DNA from 3 places in the Ensifer sp. Root31 genome. Region 2 is predicted to be linked to each of the others. Evidence: predicted binding sites of a transcription regulator. Region 2 holds the regulator's gene; each other region holds the start of a gene.
The links. The regulator LexA, encoded in region 2, represses DNA repair genes until DNA is damaged. The targets are predictions, from matches to a motif close to TGTTCNNNNTGTGTTCNG.

Region 1 (7,544 bases), on a different contig from region 2:
CGGCAAAGCGGTTGAGCAGCGCGGGCAATCGGCCGGGCAGGCAGTCGTAAATTCTGAGCTCATAGATCAAAGTCTTGCTTCCTTATGTGCCTTGAGAAGGACATGTGTTTGGCGCTTGCTCCCTGCGCCCACGATGTCCTCAGAACTTGCAGCAACGTCATTTTCACTGTTAGAACGGGCCCTGCGGGTATGTCCGAACCGCTAATCTCCTGTCAAGCTGATCGCCTGCGTTTAGGCGCCGATTGGCCATGATGTTACGAACGTTGAGCACGGTGGCCAAGTTTGGAAGCTAATCGTGGGAATGTGCCGGTTAGAGCAGCCCTTGGCAGTTAATTTTGAGACGGGCGCCAGCAGCAACGCGTTGCCAATCTCCGACAGCAATCTCTCTTGGCTTGTGCAGCCTTCGAGGCTCACGATCTCTAGTGTACCCCAACACTGGAGCATGGCCATGGATCGAAGCGCGGCTGATATGCCGAAAGTATGAAACGAAATTCTTCCGCCGGACCGCGATGAGAAGTGTGCATTGGATGCAACGGCATGTGCTTGCTGTCGAAGGTTTACGTCCGGCCTTGAACATGGGTGACGATGGCTGCGGGATCTGCGACGAATGCCTGGCACCATGACCGCCGACGGCAAGAAACCTCCATCGATCCAGGCGACATTCGAAGACGCGCTAGCGAATATGCCGGACGGCTATGTCGACGGATATTTTGGTAATCGACCATGGGGCGTGACCGTCAAGCGGTCGCGGGATTGCAAACGGACTTGGCTCTATGGCGAGGAGCTTAGCGGAAGTGATATCGTCAGCTTCAACCTCTATCGGCTGGCTGGACATGGACCTATACTGAAGCCGTGCGAAATGTCCTGCGCCAAGGTGATCGAATTCGTTCTCGGCTTTGAGCCCAGCATAGAGAAGGCTGCGTCTCAACCATAATGGCCGAAGAATGAGCACAAGGCCTATGTTGCATTGCAACATGTGCATAACTGCACTGCGATTTAGGCGCTGGCGGTCGAGGCAGCCTCTGATATTTTGAGGTCAACGAAGCAATGCACCTCCTCCCGCAGAGCTTCGTGTTCAGGCGACCCACTCCTCCTCCCAAGGGGAGCCTGACAGAACAGCGGCACTCCTCCTCCCAGCCGTTGTTCAATCTTTCGAGAAGCCTGCCGCACCTCCTCCCGCGGCAGGCTTTTTCGTTTCTCCGAGATATTCAAGCCCTGAATTCAGGCATCAAAGCAGACTGCTCTGTTCCACCGGCTCTCCGGATTTCGACACGATCGTGGACCCGTACGGTTCGCGAGACGAAATGATCAGCGCGTCATCCGGTAACGGCCGGGCAAGGTCCTTTGCTTCATCCCAGGGCGCCCGCATCCAGATGTCGGTCTCTTCCTTCGTCAGCAACAGAACCGGCATGGCCTTCTCATGGATCGGCTTCACCAGGGCGTTGGGATCCGTGGTCAAAAACCCATAAAGATCGTCGGTGGTCAGGCCGTCCCTGACCTTTCGGACACTCTGCCATTGCGGCACATGCAGACCGGCAAAGAACATCAGCGACTTCTGCTCATCGCGGGCGAACCAGGCATTTGGCACGTTTCCGCCAACCTCCTGGTTGGCCGGATCCGGTTCCGCGAAACTGGTGACCGGTACGAGGCATCGATTTTCGACACCAAACCATCGTTTCCAGTGCGGAAAACTGAGCTTGCGCACATTTGTCGTGCCGCGGTCGGCCTCCATGCGGATGAGCTCTTCGAGATCGAAAGCCTTGCCCTTGGCCGCAAGTTTCTCGGCCTTCGCTTTGGCCGCCTTCTCGAGCGCGAAACGCGGGGAAGGCAGTCCCCAGCGCGCATGGACCAGTTGCTTCTTTCCGTCGGCGGTGTTGCGGACGATCGGTCCCATCTGATCCGGGTTCATCTGGTAGGCTGGCATCAGATTGATCAGGCTTTCCGCGTCCTGGGCCCACTTCGCGACCCAGTCCTTGTCTTCCATGCGATAAAGATTGCACATAGCAGGCCATCTACTCCGATTGAGCTCGAATGGCGGACAATCTAGCGGACGGCGCTGATTTCGCTAGTCGAGCCGGAAGACCTCGGCATTGTCTTGGCGTTCTCGCAAGCCCTTGTAGGATGGGTGGCGGAGTTTCCAGTCCGCCGTCCAGGCGCGAAACTCGATCTCAGCAATCAAGGTCGGTTCGACCCAGATGACATCGGCACTTCCGGAATAGGGCAGGGGCGACTGCTTTCGCTTCCAGCGGAGCGTGTCCAGCATCTTCCGTAACCTGCTCGCCTCGACTTCTTTGAATCCAGTGCCGACGCTTCCGACGTGGACGAGATCATCCCCACGATACGCAGCAAGCACCAACGAGCCGAAGCCGGCTGGGGACGCTGCCGACTTCTCATAACCGACGATGAAGAAGGCCTCGCCCTGGATGCATTTGACTTTTACCCAATCGCCGGTCCGGCCCGAGCGATAAGGCCGGTCGAGGTGCTTGCCGACGATGCCTTCCAGGCCGAGGCGGCAGACATGCTCCAGCAGGACGGCTGGTTCGGCATCGAGTGTTTCCGATAGCCTGACGGCGCCGGCTTGGTCTCTCTTTGGGCCGTTTAACGTGTCCTCGAGAAGGTGTCGGCGGGACCGGTATTCGGCTCCGCGCAGATCGTGCCCGTCCAGATAAACAAGATCGAAAGCGTAGAGGACGGCTTCGGAGGCACGGTTGCCAGCTTGTTTGCCGGATGCGCCCAGCGATTGCTGCAGCAGCCCAAAATCCGGACGACCCTCTTCGTCGAGCACAACGGCCTCGCCATCGATGATCATCGTCGCCGGCCCGAGCGCTCGGGCGGCCTGCTCTATCGCCGGAAACCGGTGCGTCCAGTCATGGCCGCCACGCGTGAGGATCCGGATCCCCCGCGGTTCAATATGAACGGCAAGGCGATAGCCATCCAATTTCAGCTCCCAGCTCCACTCGCTTCCCTTTGGGGGACGGGTCTTCAATTCCGCCAGCGCAGGCTCGACGCGCTCAGGCATGGGATCGAACAGGAGCTGTGGTTGGGCTGGATTTCGCTTGCCTCGCGGCCGGGAACGGATCGGGGCCTCGGTGTCACGAAGGAGGGGTTTTGATCTCGGAGGCTTCGTCATGCCGGGAGTTCAGCAGAAAAATCTTAAAGACACTGTGACGATCCCGACTTGTCCACGCAATCCACACAAAGGGGTTAGCGCTCGCAGGCGCCCGGAAAAAATTCGTAGGCCGCTATTGGGCTGATTCCCATAGGTATTCTGCTCATTTCTAATGATCAGGATAATATTCCCATCCCTCCGGTTGCTTGACTCCTCTATTAGGTGGGAACAGAAAGAGAACATCCGCATTTTGATCGACATGATGTCGGCTGCTACACGACCTTGAAGGGAGCCGTGAATGATGATTGCTGCCCGTGAAAGGGTGATTTCCGATCTGCGCGAGCGCATTGCATCGCTGGAAGGCGTGTCAGCAGGGAAAGCCGGCTGTCTGTCCTTTGGTGTACCGGAGATCGACTCCGCCCTGCCGGGAGGTGGTCTGGCCTATGGCGCCCTGCACGAATTTGCAGGCGGCGGGTCGGGGACGGTGGATGGTGCGGCAGCAGCCCTATGTGCGGCGGGCATCGCGGCCCGCACCAAAGGCCCGATCGTCTGGTGCCTGACGCGCCCCGATCTGTTTTTTCCTGCGCTCGCCCAGGTCGGCCTCCATCCCGACCGGGTGATCTTTGTCGAATCCGATAGGGAGGAAGACGTTCTGGCAAATATGGAGGAAGGGCTTTCCTTTGGTGGGCTCGGCGCAGTCGTCGGTGAACTCGTTCGCCTGCCAATGGTCAGCTCGCGCCGGCTGCAGCTGGCGGCTGAGCGAACGGGCACGATGGCGCTCGCCGTCCGCCGCTGGCGGCGGCAGACGGAGGCCAATGATTTCGGGCAGCCGACAGCATCGACCACGCGGTGGAGGGTCAGCGTGATGCCGTCGGAGGAATTGCCAGTACCGGGCGTCGGAAGTGCCCAATGGTTGCTGGAGTTGATGCGCGTAAAAGCGGGTGAATGTGCTGAGTTTCTCGTGAGGGCGTGCGATGACAAGGGTTGTCTCGATCTATCTTCCGGATCTGCCGACGGATCGCATTCGTCGCGCCGATCCGTCTATTCCGCCTGAACAGGCGATCGCCGTAATCGCCAGGAGCGGCTCGAAACGCTGGGTCTCGGCGGCAGACGCCGCCGCCAGGAAAGCCGGCGTCCATGTCGGCATGCCGGCGGCAAAAGCGCAGGCGCTGTTTCGCGGCCTGATCCTGGTCGAGGCGGATCCTGCAATGGATGCCGCAGCCCTCGAACGCATTACCCTCTGGGCGCTGACGCTCTATTCGCCGATCGTCGCGGTCGATGGGATCGATGGGATCGTCATGGATACCGAGGGTGCCGATCACCTCCAGGGCGGCGAGCTCGCCATGGTGACCAAGATCGCCAATCAGTTCCTGGCAAAAAAACTCACCCCCCGAGTCGCGGTCGCCGACACCTGGGGTGCGGCACACGCCTGCGCCCGCGCCATCAGCCGCGAGACGGTCATCGCGCCGACCGGCGAGACCGCGCGTGCCGTCGAAAAGCTGCCGATATCGTTGCTGCGCCTTCCCGGGAAAGTCGTCAGCGATCTGCGCACGCTCGGCTTCCAGGCGATCGGCGAATTGGCCAACACGCCGCGCGCGCCGCTGACGCTCCGTTTCGGTCCGGAGATTGGCAGGCGGCTGGACCAGATGTTCGGCCGCATCTGCGAACCGATCGATCCGATCCGCACCGCCGAGCTCGTCGAGGTGAGCCGCGCCTTCGCCGAACCGATCGGTGCTGCCGAAACCATCGACAAATATGTCGGCCGGCTGGTCGTGCAACTGATCGACGAGCTGCAAAGGCTTGGCCTTGGTGTTCGGCGCGCCGATCTGATCGTCGAAAAGGTCGACGGTTCGCGGCAGGCAATCCGCGCCGGCACGGTGAAGCCAGTGCGCGATGTCGCCTGGCTGACGAAACTGTTTCGCGATCGGACGGAGAAGATCGAGCCCGGTTTCGGGATCGAGAAGCTGACACTCGTCGCCGTCATGGCCGAGCCGCTGGAGGAGCGTCAGAAATCCTCATCGCTGGTCGAGGACGAGGTCACGGACGTGACGCCGCTGATCGATATCTACGGCAACCGTGGCCAGCGTGTTTATCGGGTGGCACCCGTTGCCTCCGACGTGCCCGAGCGCTCCGTCCATCGCATCAGCGCCGCGGCCAATCCGGTCGAGGTCACCTGGGTCAGCCATTGGCGCCGGCCGGTCCGGCTGCTGGCCCGTCCCGAGCTGATCGAGGCCATTGCCTTGCTGCCGGACCGTCCACCGGTCTCGATCACCTGGCGTGGCACGCGCCGGAAGGTCAAGCGCGCCGACGGTCCGGAACGGATCTTCGGCGAGTGGTGGCAGCGAGACGCCGAGATGGAGGCGGTGCGGGATTATTTCGTCATCGAAGACGAGGCTGGCGAGCGTCTCTGGGTGTTTCGCTCCGGTGATGGCATCGATCCTGAAACCGGAAGCCACCGCTGGTTCTGCCATGGGATCTTCGCATGAGTTATGCCGAGCTGCAGGTCACGACCCATTTTTCCTTCCTGCGCGGTGCGAGTTCGGCGCAGGAACTGTTCGAAACCGCCAAGGCTCTCGGTATCGAAGCCCTCGGCGTTGTCGATCGCAATTCGCTTGCCGGAATTGTACGGGCGCTTGAAGCATCGCGCGCCACCGGTTTACGCCTCGTTGTCGGTTGCCGGCTCGATCTGCAAGACGGCATGTCGTTGCTGGTCTATCCGACCGACCGGACTGCCTATTCCCGGCTGACCCGCCTCATCACGCTCGGTAAGTCGCGCGGCGGCAAGAACAACTGCATCCTCCACTGGGACGATGTCATCGCCTACAACGACGGCATGATCTGCGTTCTTGTGCCGGATCTGCCGGATGACGCCTGCGCGATCCAGCTGCGCAAGATGGCCGAACTGTTTGGTGATCGGGCCTATGTATCGCTTTGTCTGCGGCGCCGGCAGAACGACCAGCTGCGGCTGCATGAGATTTCCAATCTTGCGGCGCGATTCAAGGTGCGAACGGTCGTCACCAATGATGTCCTCTTCCATGAGCCAGGCCGTCGGCAGTTGCAGGATATTGTCACCTGCATTCGCACCCGCACGACGATTGACGAGGTGGGCTTCGAGCGCGAGCGCCACGCTGATCGTTATCTGAAGCCGCCGGAAGAAATAGAGCGGTTGTTTCCACGGTACCGGCAAGCCCTCGCGCGAACCATGGAGATCGTCCGTCGGTGCACTTTCTCGCTCGAGGAGCTCACCTACCAATATCCGGAGGAAGCGATCGTGCCGGGCAAGGATGCCCAGGCCTCGCTGGAGCACTATGTCTGGCAATGCGTGCCTGATCGCTATCCCGAAGGTCTGCCGCCCGATGTGTTGAAGGTCGTGCGGCACGAGCTCGATCTCATCCGCACTATGAAATACGCGCCGTATTTTCTGACCGTCTTCTCGATCGTGCGCTATGCCCGGTCCCAGGGCATTCTTTGCCAGGGCAGGGGTTCCGCCGCCAACAGTGCCGTCTGCTACATTCTCGGCATTACCAGCATCGACCCCTCGACCAACGATCTTTTGTTCGAACGCTTCGTCAGCCAGGAGCGCGACGAGCCGCCGGATATCGATGTGGATTTCGAGCACGAGCGGCGCGAAGAGGTGATCCAGTGGATCTATCGCACCTATTCTAGAGAAAAGGCAGCGCTCTGCGCCACCGTGACCCGCTACAGGGCGCGCGGCGCGATCCGCGATGTCGGCAAGGCGCTCGGCCTGCCGGAAGACGTGATCAAGGCGCTGTCGTCGGGCATGTGGTCCTGGTCGGAGGAGGTCTGCGATCGCAATGTCCGCGAGCTCAATCTCAATCCAGACGACCGGCGTCTTGTGCTGACTTTGAAGCTCGCCCAGCAATTGATGGGCGCGCCACGGCATCTCGGCCAGCATCCGGGCGGGTTCGTCCTAACCCATGATCGGCTCGACGATCTCGTGCCGATCGAACCGGCCACGATGAAGGACCGTCAGATCATCGAATGGGACAAGGACGACGTCGAAGCCCTCAAATTCATGAAGGTGGACATCCTGGCCCTTGGAATGCTGACCTGCATGGCCAAGGCCTTCGATCTGATCCGCGAGCACAAGGATCGGGATCTCGACCTGTCGAAGATCGAGCAGGAGGATCCTGCGACCTATGCGATGATCCGCAAGGCCGATACGCTCGGCACATTCCAGATCGAAAGCCGCGCCCAGATGGCGATGCTGCCGCGGCTGAAACCCCGAACCTTCTACGACCTCGTGGTGCAAGTTGCCATTGTCCGGCCCGGTCCGATCCAGGGCGACATGGTGCATCCCTATCTGCGCCGGCGCGAAGGCAAGGAGGCAGTCGAATATCCGACGCCCGAGCTTGAGGCGGTGCTCGGCAAGACGCTCGGCGTGCCGCTGTTTCAAGAGTCGGCGATGAGGGTG
Region 2 (7,544 bases):
CTCGAGACCGATAGTCGCCGGCAGATCGAAAATCACGGTCCGGTCCGGGACTACGCCATTGATGGCAACCCGCTCCAGCGTCTCGACAAAGGCCGGCTCCAGATTGCCGGTGATGCCCTGGTAGACGCGCGACGAGTCCATGAAACGGTCGCAAAGCACGATCGTTCCCCCAGTCAGCGCCGGCCGGATGACCTCTTCGACATGATCGCTGCGCGCCGCAGCAAACAGAATGGCTTCCATTCGGACGCCGAAGGCTTCGGCCGCCCCCGAAAGCAGCACATGGCGCACCGCTTCGGCCCCGACCGATCCGCCCGGCTCGCGCGTCGTCAGCACCTTGTGGCCGAGCGCGCGCAGAGAATCGGCGAGCAGGCGCAACTGGGTCGATTTGCCGGCCCCTTCCCCGCCCTCGAATGTTACAAACAGACCTTTTGCCAGCGGCACAATGCTTTCCTATATCGGCATGCGATTTGGCTCTGTTTAGCCGATTGGCCCACCCGATGAAACCGCCAGAACCGGTTTTGTTACAGCCAGAAGAAGAAGAGTTCCTGCAGAGCGTCGAGCGCGCGGCTCGCCAGTGTCCCTTGGCCCACTGCTCCCGCCGTCTTGACCGGAACCTCGCGTAGCAGCTTTTCGCCGTTCCACAGTCGGACGACACCGACCTCGGCGCCGGCTTCCACGGGAGCGCGCAACGGCCATTTGTAGACGACACGGGCCGTCAGGCGTTCCGGGTTGTTGACCGGCAGCAGCACATCAACCGGCCCACCAGCGACAAGCGCGACATGGGAGGCCGCACCGCCGTAGATACTGGCCTCGCCGATCGCCTCGCCATCAGCAAAAATTCGCCGCTTTTCGAACGCCGTCATCGCCCAGTCAAGCACCTTGCGGCTTTCCTCCGTACGCTCCTTATCGGTATCGAGCCCGCCCATCGCGAGATAGACACGCCGGTCGCCACGCTGCATCGATGCGGCCAGCGAAAAACCGTAGCCTTCGGCAAAACCCGTGGCGACACCATCGACCCCGAGTTTGGCCGCGATCAACGGGTTCTTGTTGCGCTGAAGGATCTTGTTCCACTCGAACTCAGGCTGGGCGTAGAGCCGATAGAGATCGGGGTGCGCCTCGTGCAGATGACGGGTCAGCGTCACCAGTTCGGTCATAGTGATCCGGTTCTGGGGATCCGGCAGACCTGTGGCGTTACCGAACGTGGCGATAGGCATGCCGAGTTCGCGAGCGCGGGCCGTCATCTTTTCGGCAAAGGCGGTTTCGCTACCGGCCATCCCCTCTCCGAGGATGATGCAGGCATCATTGGCAAGCTGAACGGCCACCCCTTGCAACAGATCGGCCACGCGAATGCGCGACTTCAGCGCAGCAAACATCGTCGAAGTGCCGGATGGGGCGCCGCCCGTGCGCCACGCGTGTTCGGAAACGTCGAAGGCCGTTTCGGCCGAAAGCTCACCCTTGGCGATGGCCTCGGCCACCACTTCCATCGTCATCAACTTGGCAAGAGAGGCGGGCGGAACCGGTTCGTTCTCGGCGCGGGAAAACAGAACGGTGCCGGTTTCGGCATCCACCAGCAGGATCTGCTTTGCCTTGGTGTCAAACGCCACCGGCGGCGTCTGAGCCGCTGCCGCACTCGCGAGCAACGCCGCAAGGCCGAACGTGACCGTAAGCATCATCAAGCGCATGGGAAACTCCGGTTTCCCATTGGGCATAGCAGCGTCATCAGAATGGTACAACGCCCCAGGTTACCTGAGCGAACCGGTTCTGCCTTGGCGCTTCGCATGGGCAACGATGGATTCAGGCGTAAGCGGATTGGTCTCGACCATGATCGCTTCAAACGGCGATTCCGCATCGCTTACCCGCACTTCCACATAGGCGGCCGCATAGGCCATGTTGCCGTCAGGCATCGGAATGTATTCCGGTCGCTCGCGCGGGATCGGCCCGATTTCCGGAAGCATGACGAACTCGCTCAGCGACGGCGGTGCTGCAAATTGCGGGACAGGTGCAGCCAACGCCGTTACCGTACCGGCGGTATCAAGGGACGATTTCGGCGGAATGACCAGCGTTCCCAACTGGTTGCGCATCGGCTCATTCGAGGCGACCATCACGCCGGTTGCGATCTGGCCCTCCGGCATGACGCCCGGACTGCGGTCGCCCTTCGTGACATAGGACGCCATGAGATAGGGCATGTCGTTGCCTTCAAGCGGTGCGCGGCCGACATATTGCACCCGAACCTTGGCACTGCCCTTCTGCTTGATATCGAGCAAATCGGCTGTCTTCGACGAAACGTCGATGATGCGGCCATATTCATAGGGACCGCGATCGTTCACACGAACGATGACGGAAGTGCCGTTTTCGGTGTTGGTGACACGCGCATAGCTCGGCAGCGGAAAGGTCGGATGCGCGGCGGACAGATGAAGCTTGTCGTAGACTTCGCCATTGGCCGTCAGGCGACCATGAAAGGCCGAGCCGTACCAGGACGCGACACCGGTCTTGTTGTAACCGAAATCTTCCTTCGGCTGGTACCACTTGCCCTTGACCTGATAGGCTTTGCCGACCTGAAAGCGGCCGCCGCCCTTCGGAATATTCTTGCCGGTAGCGACACGGGGGCTCGCCTTCACGCCATAAACGGACTCAGCAAAGTATTCTTTGCTTCTCGACTTGCTCTTCTTGATACTGGACGTCGATCCGCAAGCCGCAAGCGTTGCGCAAAGCACAGGGACCGCCGCAAGGCGCAGTCCCTTGATCAGATATGCCGCATTTTTACTGGATGTCATCTGTCCCACAACATCATTCGAATAAGCCGTACTCGAAACCTTCCACTCGTGCCCCCAGCGGAAATCTCGGCGTCCCGAAACGGAACAGTCGATTAATCATGACAGCAACAAGGCAAAATTGCGAACCGACGAATGGCTGACGGCTCGAAATCTCCAGTTATGGTTTACGAATGGTTACCCGGACAAAATGGGCAGCGGATGCGCCAAGAAAATCTTTCCGCCCACGCATGTTAAATCTTGCAAAGCAGCAAGGCTTCGCGCAATAACGCCCTGCCCGGAGGAGTGGCCGAGCGGTTTAAGGCACCGGTCTTGAAAACCGGCGTGCGTGAAAGCGCACCGTGGGTTCGAATCCCACCTCCTCCGCCATGGCTGTCTCATTTTTCGCCACCCATTATTGCGCTCGGTCGCCAAGTGAATGCTTTGGCGGCGAACGCATACAAGTTTTGCGAGTATTCCCCGATCATAGCCGCAGCATTGACGGCGCTTGCAAGGCGGTGGCTCGACCCGCTTGCCATCCCAGATAATTTGAGGGAAAGTCTGATTCCGGCCCATCGAGCCCTGGGCGATCTCCCAGAACTAGAGAAAACCATGCCTCTTAAATATTTGACGACAGCCGCTTTTCTCGCGCTTCTTGCGCTTGCCGGATGCGCAAGCACCGGCGGCAGCAACACGACCTATGCGCAGTGGCAAGGTCCAACACCTGTACCCGATCCGTCTGCGGCGAGTCCCGGCGGTTTCCGGCTCAGCTACTAACTTGCGCTAGTATACGCGTGTCGGACGGAGCGCATCGCGCGCTCCCATCCCCGGCCGCGCGATTCCAGTCGCATAGAGCTATTGGCCGCGAGATATTGTGATCGCGGGGCGATACAGGCGCCCATCGTTTGATCGGACGCCAGTCCCGGTGGAGCCCCTTCCGCTGCTTGATCCTATACTTCCAGGGAAATCGTCGTGAATCGCCGCATCACCGGTGGAAAGTATTGACTTCAATTATATTAGATATTCTTGATATTCAGTCCTCCAACAACCGAGGAACTGAACGATGCCCACCTACATCATTGAACGCGACGTCCCAGGGGCCGACAAGCTCAACCAGGACGACCTTTGCGCATTATCGGCAAAATCCAATGCTGTCGTCGCCGATCTTGGCGTACCATATACATGGATCACCAGTTATGTCGCCGGCGACAAGATTTACTGCGTCCACGAGGCATCAAGCGCCGACGTCATTCGCGAACATTCGGAACGCGCCGGATTTCCGGCGAACAAGATAACCGAAGTTGCTGCCGTCATAGGGCCTGCGACAGCATCCCAGGGGCGCAACGGTAAGTGACCGAAGCGACGTTATCATCGCAGTGCCCGGACACCGGGCACGAATGCGCGACGCAACGCCGGCAAAACAGTGATCCACCGGCACCGTCATTGACTTACGGCGGTATCAATGCAGGCTGGTTTGCCGGCATTCGGCGCCCATGCAGGGTTCCCCGGCACACCTTCCAAGGAGACGATCATGGCAAAAGGTCAAGTGCGAAGTAACCGCGAGGTTAGAAAGCCAAAGAAGGACAAGACTGTCAAAGCCGCCGTTGTGACGGAAGGCTCACAGGTGAAGCTGGCCGGCAGCAGTTTCTCCCTGGGCAAGAAAGACAAGAAGTAAGACGGTCGGCTTTAACCTCTCGAACTAACGACACGAGAGAGATATCCGTCAGTGGCCAGTCGAACTGGGGTGCGCAACGTCTCCGCGACATCCCGGCGCGACTGGTCGAGCACCCGCGGTCAGATGCCGGTTTCGTAGCGCGTTTGAACGTCGTATGTATTTGGCTGGAGATGCGAAGATCGCTACAGGCGGATGCCGCTGGCCACTCGCACTCCATTACGGCGTCCAACATCATCGGAAGCATTTGCGGCGGGTATTGTTGATCAGCTGCCAGCGCCACGCTTTGAGGCGGGCGCCGGAAAATCGAAAACGCCAACGCACCTCACGCCAATCTTTGTGCCTTCATTGCCACAGCTTGAGCACCAGTGCTCGCCTTTCGCAAAGAACTGTTGAACACGGCACAGTGCCCGGCATGCTTGCTGGACTTCGGAACGAAAGCACGGTTCACATCGTTAACCAAACCATCGCCGCCACCTCTGATCTAGTGGACGTTCACCGTGCTTGCAGCCTTGCTTATCGCCTCGATTATCGCATCGCCTAACATCGCCCTCAGCGCTGCCACGGTCGACGACCTGCAAGCCGACTTCGAAACGGCCGTGCCCTGCCAGCAGATAGACGGCCGGAACGTTTGGAAGGGAACGATCGCCTACTACATCCAGTCCTTCGTCTATCAAGGCGACACGCCGGTCGCGACCGAAGCGGCCGACGCTGTGCTGCCGGAGGACAACTCCGCGGAAACCGTCAAGGAATTCGAGGACGCCTGCTCCGCGACGCAGCCGGCCTGATTCAGGCCTCCTCTAGCAGATCGCCCATCGATATTTCTGCTGATCCCTTGATGGCAGGCTATTTCCACTGCGTCCCATCGGCCGCGGCGCAACCGTGCGGCGGGTGTCCGTTGCCAAATGTCAGCTTCAGCCGGTCACAACCCCATTGATTGAGCGGCCCGGGCATCGCCGCATTCAACGCGATACCAACTTCGTCAAACGGGCTCTGCTTGTTATCCACGTATTGATACCAGCGAAACCCAAGGATCGCGGTCGCGGCGACAACGATGGTCAGCAAGATTTGAATCAGCTTCGTCATTAAACCCTCATTCCATAAACGGAAGGAGGCATATCAGCCTCGCGCGGCGCGTGCAGCGACGAGTTGGTCAATCTGCGCTTGATTGAACCAACATTCACAGAATTTTAGGCACTTGCGGAACACATATGGAACAGATAGTGTCTGTTCTTGATTTGTTTCACGCCTCTGGAGCGACTTGCCATGCTGACCCGCAAGCAACAGGAATTGCTTCTTTTCATCCATGAACGAATGAAGGAGTCCGGTGTACCGCCGTCCTTCGACGAGATGAAGGATGCACTCGACCTGGCATCCAAGTCGGGCATTCACCGGCTGATCACAGCGCTCGAGGAACGCGGCTTCATACGCCGGCTTCCCAACCGCGCCCGAGCGCTCGAAGTCATCAAACTGCCGGAAGCCTATGCTGCGAGCGCGCAGCCCCGTCGCGGGTTTTCGCCGAGCGTCATCGAGGGTAGCCTTGGCAAACCGCCCGCCCCTGCCCCCGCGGCGAAAACGCTGCCGGTTGCCGACAACAGCTCCGTGTCGGTTCCAGTGATGGGCCGCATTGCCGCCGGCGTGCCGATCTCGGCGATACAGAACAACACCCACGACATTACCGTGCCGCTCGATATGATCGGCAGCGGCGAGCACTACGCCCTTGAAGTGAAGGGTGATTCGATGATCGAGGCCGGCATTTTCGATGGCGATACGGTGATCATCCGCAATGCCACCACGGCCAATCCCGGCGATATCATCGTGGCACTAGTCGATGACGAGGAAGCAACGTTGAAACGCTTCCGGCGCAAGGGCGCTTCAATTGCTCTAGAGGCCGCCAACCCGGCCTATGAGACGCGCATCTTCGGGCCTGACCGGGTCAAGATTCAGGGCAAGCTCGTCGGCTTGATCCGCCGCTACCACTAAGCCCGTCTCACGCCAGCGCAATTCGAGGAAAAGTGCGGAGCGGTTTTCCGCCAGGAAATGCGTAAAAACAAATAGATAGAGCGCCTAGTGACTCCGTTTAAACCGGAAACGCTCTAGCCGCCTTCATGCCGGCCAGCCGCTCTCTTACTTCAACGTCTCGCCACATAGGGTAGCGAGACGGAGATTTTCGGATCGAGTGTTTTTCACGCTCGACGGATTTTACTCGTGAATCGAGTACTCGCCCAACTCGCAGAGATCCTGCTTGTCTTCAGTCGTGTCGAGACCGGAACCTTCTTCGAATTCAAAGCGCATGTCGTATTTGCAGACATCACGTCCGTCGGCGATGGTAATTTCCATGCTTTCGCCCGGATTAAGCACCTGCCGCCCGAAGACGTCGTCTTCCCACTGATCAACACCGACCGGCGATGTGTAGAAGTTCGTCAAAACGGCATTCGTCTTGTTCTTAAGCTGAAAGACGAGATCCTCAGCGCTTGCGGTGGCCGTCGTTACGGCAAGAATGGCAAGAGCAGTCAGGGCGATCTTATATTTCATTTTATGTCTTTTCCTCCATTGTTGGCTTTGTTTGACACTACCTATACGGGTCGCGCTGTTGGGATATTCATTCCCAGTTCTGTCTAGAGACAATATTTTCAGCACTGACAATAGTGACCGAATCACCATTTCGGGGCGCGTCCTCGCAAGGCCATGTCGTTGGCGACTGCGGACGTTCGCAAACTGGCGGGCAAGCGCAGCCCGGTCGAATTGCGCTTTGAAAACAGTGGTTGGCTGCGATGCGGGCAGCCTCGCTGCGCGTGTTGGACGCGCCGCATTGGCCCATGTTCCTTGCCCCCCGAAAACCGTACCTGCGTGCCGGCAGCATGTCCTTTGCGCAGGCACGCACAGCGTTTCACTTTCGACAATCGGGCTGCTATTGACGGAGAACCGCTTTAGCCAATCGCGCAGGCGCTGGGTGACTTGTTGCTTTCATCGTGCGAGGGGCTGAATCACGCGCTCGCCCGCCCTATCTACGTCACACTTTCGTTGACGCTCGCAACGAGCACGCGGCCGCTTACGCCACCGATGGCCGGTATTTCGACCGCCTTCGGATCTGCGTTCGCCTTGAACCTCGCGTGGGGCGT
Region 3 (7,544 bases), on a different contig from region 2:
GGAAACCCGCGCGCTTCTCCGCCGCTGGGCGAGGCTCCACGCCGGCAGGAGTGCGCTGGGCGCGATCGCAGCGGTGGTCTTTCTGATCGCCGCCTGGCTTGAACTTCAGGGTTAGCGCTTTTTAGAGCCAGGGAGCAGCGCGACAGGCGGTCAGCGTTGACATCTTCGCTGCCGACGCTGAGAGCCCGCCGCTATTTCGTTTCGAGCGCGGCCGCCGCTTCCATTTCCTCGTGCAGCTTGCGCTCCTCGTCCGCATGCGGCTTCGTGAGCCCAGCAATGACGAGATAGGCGACCGGCGTGAGATAGAGCGTCACGACCACGGCAAGGCCGAGCCCGCCGACCAGCACCCAGCCGAGCGCAATGCGCGCCTCGGCACCGGCACCGCTTGCCAGCACCAGCGGCACCGCGCCGACGATGGTGGCGATCATCGTCATCATCACCGGCCTGAGGCGAATGTTGGCGGCGTTCTCGATCGCCGTGCGCACATCCTGGCCGCGATCACGCAGCTGGTTGGCGAATTCGACGATCAGGATGCCGTTCTTCGCCATGATGCCGACAAGCATGACCAGGCCGATCTGGCTGTAGATGTTAAGCGTGTTGCCGGTCATGATCATCGCAAAGATCGCGCAGGCAAGCCCGAGCGGCACCGTCGCCATGATGATGAAGCCGCTGATGAAGCTTTCGAACTGCGCCGCCAGCACCAGGAAGATGATGACGAGGGCAAAGCCGAAGGTGATGACGAGGCCGTTGGCGTTCTCGTTGAGGGTGGCAGCCTCGGCCAGCGGCATGATGCGCGAGCCCGGCGGCAGCAGCGGCTCGGCCATCTGCTCGACCATGGTCAGCGCCTCACCGAGCGCCAGGTCGGACTTGAGCCCGGCCGACAGCGACACGGCGCGAAGCTGCGATTCGCGCGAGAGCTGCGGCGCCACGGCGGTTTCCTCGACGCTGGCGATCGTCGACATCGGCACGATCTTGCCGTCGCCGGCTTTCAGAAAGATGTTCTGCAGGTCGGTCGGGTCGTTGACCGGATTGGTCGAGGACAGGAGCTTGACCGGGTAGGATTCGCCGTCGACATAGACATCGACGACGCTGTTGCCGTCGAGCATCGCCTGCAGCGCCCAGGCAAGGCCGCCGATATCGACGCCCATGTCGGATGCCCGCTCGCGGTCGATGGTGATCGAAAGCTGCGCCTGGTTGGCCTCATAGTTCAGCCGCACATTCTCGAAGCGCCCGGTGTCTTCCATCTGGCGCACCAGCTTTGCCGCGGCATCGCCGAGCTTGGTGTAGTCGTTACCAACAAGCGCCACCTGCAGGCCGCTGCCGGCGCCGCGAATGCCGAGGCTGTTGGGCTGCATCGCAAACACCCGCACCGAGGGGATGCGCGCCGTCACCTTGTTGATGTCGGAGACGATCTGCTGCTGGCTGCGGTCGCGCTTGTCCCAGGGGGCAAGCGTCAGCACCATGAAGCCGCTATTGGCCGAACCACCCTGGCCGGAGATCGAGAAGATGTTGTCGATCTCGCCGGATTTGACCAGCGGCTGCAGCCCGTCCTCGATCCGGCGCATCTGCGCCTGCGCATATTCCAGCGACACGCCCTGCGGCGCGTTGATGCGCATCATCACCTGCGAGCGGTCCTCGCTCGGTGTCAGTTCCGATTTCAGCGTCATGAAGCCGATGCCGCCCATGGCGGTGAAGAAGGCGGCAACGACGAAGACGATCAGCGGCGCATTGAGGCAACCGCGCAACGTGACCCGGTAGAATTCCGAAGCCCGTGCCCCGAACCGGCGCATCGGCCCCGGCTTCTCGTTGTGGGCCTCCTTTGTCAGCATGCGCGATGCCAGCATCGGGCAGAGCGTCAGCGACACGAAGGACGAAAGCAGGATCGAGAAGGCGAGCACGAAGCCGAACTCGCGGAAGAGCCCGCCTGTCTGGCCCGGCAGGAAGGACAGCGGCACGAACACGGCCGCAAGCGTCGCGGTCGTCGCCAGCACCGCGAAGAACACTTCGAGCGTGCCGTGCACGGCCGCGGCCCTTGGGCCCAGCCCTTCGGCCCGCCGTCGCACGATGTTTTCCAGAACCACGATCGCATCATCGACCACGAGCCCCGTGGCGAGCACGATCGCCAGCAGCGTCAGGATGTTGATCGAGAAGCCGGCCATGTAGATCGCCGCCACCGTCCCGATCAGCGCGATCGGCATGGTGATGGTCGGGATCAGCGTTGCGCGCCAGTCGAGCAGGAACATGTAGATGACGAGCGTGACGATGAAGATCGCCACGCCCAGCGCAATCTCGACCTCGTGGATGGCGCCGTTGATGAAGACGGCGTCGTCGCTGGTGATCCTGAGCTGCGTGCCCTCGGGAAGAATCTGCGTCTGGATCGTCTCGACGACCTTGCGCACGCCCTCGGAAATATCGACGGTATTGGATTGCGCCTGGCGGATGATGCCGAGGCCGATGCCCTGGCGGCCGTTGGAGCGCAGCGCCGTGGTGCCTGAATCGGGTCCGAGCGTCACCGTGCCGATGTCGCGCAGCCGCACATTGTTGACGAGGATGAGGTTTTCGAATTGCTCCGGCGTCTGCAGGTCGGCGGTGGCGCGCACCGAAATGTCCTGGCTGGCGCTCGTGAGCTTGCCGGCCGGCACGTCATAGGAGGCGTTGGCAAGGGCCGTCCTGAGGTCTGCCACCGTCACGCCGCGCCCGGCAAGCTTGGCTTGGTCGAGGTCGATGCGAAAGATTTTTTCCTGGTCGCCATAGACGGCAACGTCGGCGACGCCCTCGACGGCGGCCAGCCGGTCGCTGATCTCGTTTTCGACGAGCAGCGTCATGTCTTCCATCGACATGGTATCGGAGGTCAGCGCCAGGCGCATGATCGGTTGGCTGTCGGCGTCCGCCTTGACGATGCTCGGCTCGTCCGCCTGGTCGGGCAGCTGGTTGCGAACGCGCCCCAGCGCATCGCGGATATCGTTGGCCGCCTGGCCGATGTCGGTGGTGTCGGAGAATTGCAGCGTCACGCGGCTGCGGCCGAAGGACGAGGTCGAGGAGATGTCGCGGATGCCCTGCACGCGCGAGACCGCACCTTCGACGACCGATGTCACCTCGCGGTCCATGGTCTCGGGTGCTGCACCGTCGAGCGTCGTCGTCACGGAGACGACCGGCTGGTCGACCTGCGGCAGTTCGCGGATCTCGATGCCGTTCCAGGCCGCAAGGCCGGCGACGACGATCAGCGTGTTGACGACCAGGGCGAAGATCGGCCGGCGGATGAAAAGCGCGGTGAAGCCGGTCTTGCCGGCCTCGCGCGCGGTCTGGTGGCCGGGTTCCTTCGCGCCGCTCACTTCCCGTCCTCCGCGACCTTCTGCGCGGCATCGCGGCGCTCGCGCCCGGCAATGCGCACGTCGCCGCCGTCGCGCAGCCGCTGCACACCTTCGGTGACGACTTCGTCGCCTTCGCTCAAGGCCGCATCAACCAGCACCTTGTCGGGGTTGCGCTGGATGATCTTGACCGGAACCCGCTCGCTCTTGTCGGCGCTGACACGCCAGACATAGGAGCCTTCGGAGCTCCACTGGATCGCGAGCGGATCGACGGTCGGATAGGTGTCGCCATCGAATGCCATGGTCACCGAGAAGGACATGCCCGCCCGCAACGTGTCGTCAGGATTTTCCAGCCGCGCCCGCACGCGCAGCGTCCGGCTTGCCTGGTCCAGGCGGTTGTCGATGGCGTGAATGACGCCCTCGAGTTGGCTGCCCGGCTGGGCAATGGCGTGCGCTGTCACCGGCTGGCCGACGACGATCTTGCTCGCAAAACGCTCCGGCACCCAGAAGTCGACGAGGATTTCCGAGCGGTCGTCGACCACGGCGATCGGCGTCGTCGTGGTGACGTAGTCGCCGACATTGACGGTGATGATGCCGACAACGCCCTGCGACGGCGCAACGATATCGCGGCGCTTGAGGTCGAGCTCGGCGGTCTTGAGCGCAAGCTCCGCGGCCTGCATGGCGATTTCGGCGTCGCGCACGTCGACGGCGGTCACCGCGCGCGCTGTGCTGAGGTTGCGATAGCGCTCCAGTTTTTCGCGGGCACTGTCGCGCGTCAGCCGCGCCTGGTCGGCAGCAATCTTCTGGTCGTCGCTATCGAGCTTGGCGATCACCTGCCCCTGCGCCACCTTTTCGCCGGAGCGCACGAGAATTTCGGTGAGGTTGCCGGTGGCCGTCGGCGTCACGGTGACGGAGTGGATCGCCTCGCCGTTGCCGATCGCGTTCAGCCGGTCATTGACGACAGACGTTGCCGAAGGGCGAACCATGACGAGGATGGCGTCGTTGCCGCCCTGCCTGCGTCCGCCGCTGCCTTGGCCGCCCTCGCCCCCAGCGGCACCGCTCTGCTTGGAGATGGCATCGATCAGCGGATGCGAGACACCGATCGCGGCCAGCGTTTCGCCTGCTCCGGGCACGAACCGCACCCAGACGCCGGCACCCACCAAAAGCACAACGGCGCTCACCGCCAGCTGTTTCCAAACCCGCATTCATGTCTCCAAATATGCAAAACGCGCTCCTGCGCGGCACGCGCCGGCGGAACGTTCCGATTTGCCCAGAGTATCGTTGTTCGCACCTTTGTGGGCAACGGCGGAATGCCATCATTACGCAATTGTAATAAAAGCGTATTTGTTGGCGGCATGATGACATCAGCGCCATCGTGCGCCGGCAATCGCGATCGCCGTGTCATTCCATCAAAACGCACGGGACAAAGACCGTTTACAGCGATTTCCTCTGAGGTATCCTGCAACCGCTGGCAGCCATTGCCATCAGGTTTCGACCGGTTCTTGAGAGGGAAGCAAAGACATGTGCGATGCGTGCGTCATGGAATCCGTAAAGCAGAAAATGTTGTCCCGCCGCAGCTTCTTCAAGGCAGCAGCCGTCGGCACAGCGGGCATCGCCGCCGCGAGCGCCGGTATCGCCCCGCCGGCGCTCGCCCAGGGACACACCGGCGTCACCGACCTCACCCACGAACTCTACGAGGAGTTCCCGACCTTCTTCGGCCAGCAGCAGTTCTTCCGCGAGCAAAAGTTCAGCTACGCCAAGGACAAGTTCAACCTGTTCGAGCTCCGGGTGAACGAACACACCGGCACCCATGTCGACGCGCCGCTGCATTTCTCCGCCGATGGTCTGTCGGTCGCCGAGCTGCCGGTTGAAAAGCTCGTCGTGCCACTCTGCGTCGTCGACATCCGCGAGAAGGCGTCCGCCGATGCCGATGCGCAAATAACACCCGACGACATCAAGGCCTGGGTCGCCGCCAATGGCGACATTCCGGAAAACGCCTGCGTCGCCATGCTTTCCGGTTGGGGAGCGCACCTTGGCACTGACAAGTTCCGCAATGCCGATGCAAACGGCAAGATGCACTTTCCCGGTTTCCACGCCGAGGCGGCGAAATACCTGCTCGACGAGACCAAGGCGGCCGGCATCGCCGTCGACACGCTTTCGCTCGACCATGGCCCCTCGCCTGATTTCGCCACCCACTATGCCTGGCTGCCGGAAGGCCGCTGGGGACTGGAGGCGGCCGCCAACCTCGACAAGGTGCCCGTCAAGGGCGCGACCCTCGTGCTTGGCGCGCCCAAACACCGCGGCGGCACCGGCGGTCCGGCGCGCGTGTTTGCGCTCGTCTAGAGCATACCCAGGAAAAATGCGAAGCGGTTTTCCGTGAGGAAATGCGTACAAGCAAAGAGGGATACCAACCTGCCGATCCGGCGGCGTCCGCCGCCGGACGCCCCCCAGTTGACCCTATGACCAGGAGACGTCATGAGCACCATCGCCCCGCCTGCCGATCCGGAATCCGACGCGCGCGTAAAAGCCGTGTTCGACGACATTCGCGCCACCCGCAAATCGGATTTCATCAACAATATGTGGCTGTGGCTCGCCTTCGATGCCGACCTGCTGGAGCAGACCTGGCGCGACGTCAAGGCGGTGATGGCAACGCCCTCCGCGCTCGATCCGCTGGTCAAGGAAATGCTCTACATCGCCGTTTCCGTCAGCAATGGCTGCGGCTACTGCGCCCATTCGCATACGGCTGCCGCGAGAGCCAAGGGCATGAGCGACGCCGAACATGCCGATCTCTTGCGCGTGATCTCACTTGCCGCCAGAACCAACCAGCTGGCGACCGCCTTGCAGGTGCCGGTGGACGCTGCCTTCGACAGGACGGCCTGACGGCGGTGAGCGCGAGAATAAGCGGCTTCGAAATCGCCTGTCTTTCCACAGGCTTGGTGCGGGTGGCGCAGAAAACGGAATAAAAGAAGAACATCCTTTCTGGCCTTTCGCCTCCGAATCACTACATTGAGCCGCATGATGAGTGGTTTCGACGACATTCCCTTCTTCGACGAAGAGCCGGCCCCGCGCAAGCAGCCGCCAGCAACGGGCGGCATCGCCGCGCGCGCCATGGCTGCCCGCGACCGCCAGCAGCGCCCGGATTATCTCTCCGGCCTCAATCCGGAACAGGCCGAAGCGGTCGAATCTCTGGATGGCCCGGTGCTGGTTCTCGCCGGCGCCGGCACCGGCAAGACCCGGGTTCTCACCACCCGCATCGCCCATATTCTTTCCACCGGCCGCGCCTTCCCCTCGCAGATCCTTGCGGTGACCTTCACCAACAAGGCGGCGCGCGAGATGAAGGAGCGCGTCGGCGTGCTCGTCGGCCATGCGGTCGAGGGCATGCCCTGGCTCGGCACCTTCCACTCGATCGGCGTCAAGCTGTTGCGCCGCCACGCCGAGCTGGTGGGCCTGCGCTCCGACTTCACCATTCTCGACACCGACGACGTCGTCAGATTGATCAAGCAGATCATCCAGGCCGAGGGCCTCGACGACAAGCGCTGGCCGGCCAAGCAGTTCGCCGGCATGATCGACGGCTGGAAGAACAAGGGCCTCGACCCGGCGCAGATCCCCGAGGGCGATGCCCGCGCCTTTGCCAACGGCAAGGGCCGCGAGCTCTACGCCGCCTACCAGAACCGGCTGCGCACGCTGAACGCCTGCGACTTCGGCGATCTGCTGCTGCACCCGATCCGCATGTTCCGCAGCAATCCGGATGTGCTGAAGGAATACCACGACAAGTTCCGCTACATCCTCGTCGACGAATATCAGGACACCAACACCGCGCAGTACATGTGGCTGCGGCTTCTGGCGCAGCGCGCCAAGGGCGTGCCGCAGAACGTTTGCTGCGTCGGCGACGACGACCAGTCGATCTATGGCTGGCGCGGCGCGGAAGTGGACAACATCCTGCGCTTCGAAAAGGATTTCCCCGGCGCCAAGGTCATCAAGCTCGAGCGCAACTACCGCTCGACCGAGCATATTCTCGGCGCCGCCGCGCATCTGATCGCCCACAACGAGGGGCGCCTCGGCAAGACGCTGTTTACCGAACGCACCGACCCGGATGACGAGAAGGTGCAGGTGCACGCCGCCTGGGACTCCGAAGAGGAAGCCCGCGCCGTCGGCGAGGAAATCGAACAACTGCAGCGCAAGAGCCACAAGCTCAACGACATGGCGATCCTGGTGCGCGCCTCGTTCCAGATGCGC

Region 1: ASD00_RS28950 (ImuA family protein) is a predicted target of LexA. The motif match lies at 3,334-3,351, and genes of this name have one in related genera.
Region 3: ASD00_RS32410 (UvrD-helicase domain-containing protein) is a predicted target of LexA. The motif match lies at 6,264-6,281, and genes of this name have one in related genera.

The regions. Positions count from the first base shown of each region.
Region 1 covers NZ_LMCO01000043.1:41,996-49,539, forward strand. The annotation lists gene ASD00_RS28930 (NIPSNAP family protein) at 1-70, opposite strand, end outside; gene ASD00_RS28935 (hypothetical protein) at 608-934, shown strand; gene ASD00_RS28940 (SOS response-associated peptidase) at 1,229-2,002, opposite strand; gene ligD (non-homologous end-joining DNA ligase) at 2,066-3,130, opposite strand; gene ASD00_RS28950 (ImuA family protein) at 3,411-4,163, shown strand; gene ASD00_RS28955 (DNA polymerase Y family protein) at 4,084-5,595, shown strand; gene ASD00_RS28960 (error-prone DNA polymerase) at 5,592-7,544, shown strand, end outside.
Region 2 covers NZ_LMCO01000039.1:6,169-13,712, forward strand. The annotation lists gene tmk (dTMP kinase) at 1-441, opposite strand, end outside; gene ASD00_RS27755 (D-alanyl-D-alanine carboxypeptidase family protein) at 522-1,682, opposite strand; gene ASD00_RS27760 (septal ring lytic transglycosylase RlpA family protein) at 1,743-2,774, opposite strand; tRNA gene ASD00_RS27765 (tRNA-Ser) at 3,051-3,140, shown strand; gene ASD00_RS27770 (DUF4242 domain-containing protein) at 3,814-4,104, shown strand; gene ASD00_RS27775 (hypothetical protein) at 4,282-4,425, shown strand; gene ASD00_RS27780 (hypothetical protein) at 4,923-5,210, shown strand; gene ASD00_RS27785 (hypothetical protein) at 5,269-5,508, opposite strand; gene lexA (transcriptional repressor LexA) at 5,689-6,405, shown strand; gene ASD00_RS27795 (hypothetical protein) at 6,625-6,957, opposite strand.
Region 3 covers NZ_LMCO01000056.1:196,155-203,698, reverse strand. The annotation lists partial or broken gene ASD00_RS32435 (DUF1772 domain-containing protein) at 1-115, shown strand, start outside; gene ASD00_RS32430 (efflux RND transporter permease subunit) at 192-3,332, opposite strand; gene ASD00_RS32425 (efflux RND transporter periplasmic adaptor subunit) at 3,329-4,513, opposite strand; gene ASD00_RS32420 (cyclase family protein) at 4,830-5,651, shown strand; gene ASD00_RS32415 (carboxymuconolactone decarboxylase family protein) at 5,784-6,188, shown strand; gene ASD00_RS32410 (UvrD-helicase domain-containing protein) at 6,324-7,544, shown strand, end outside.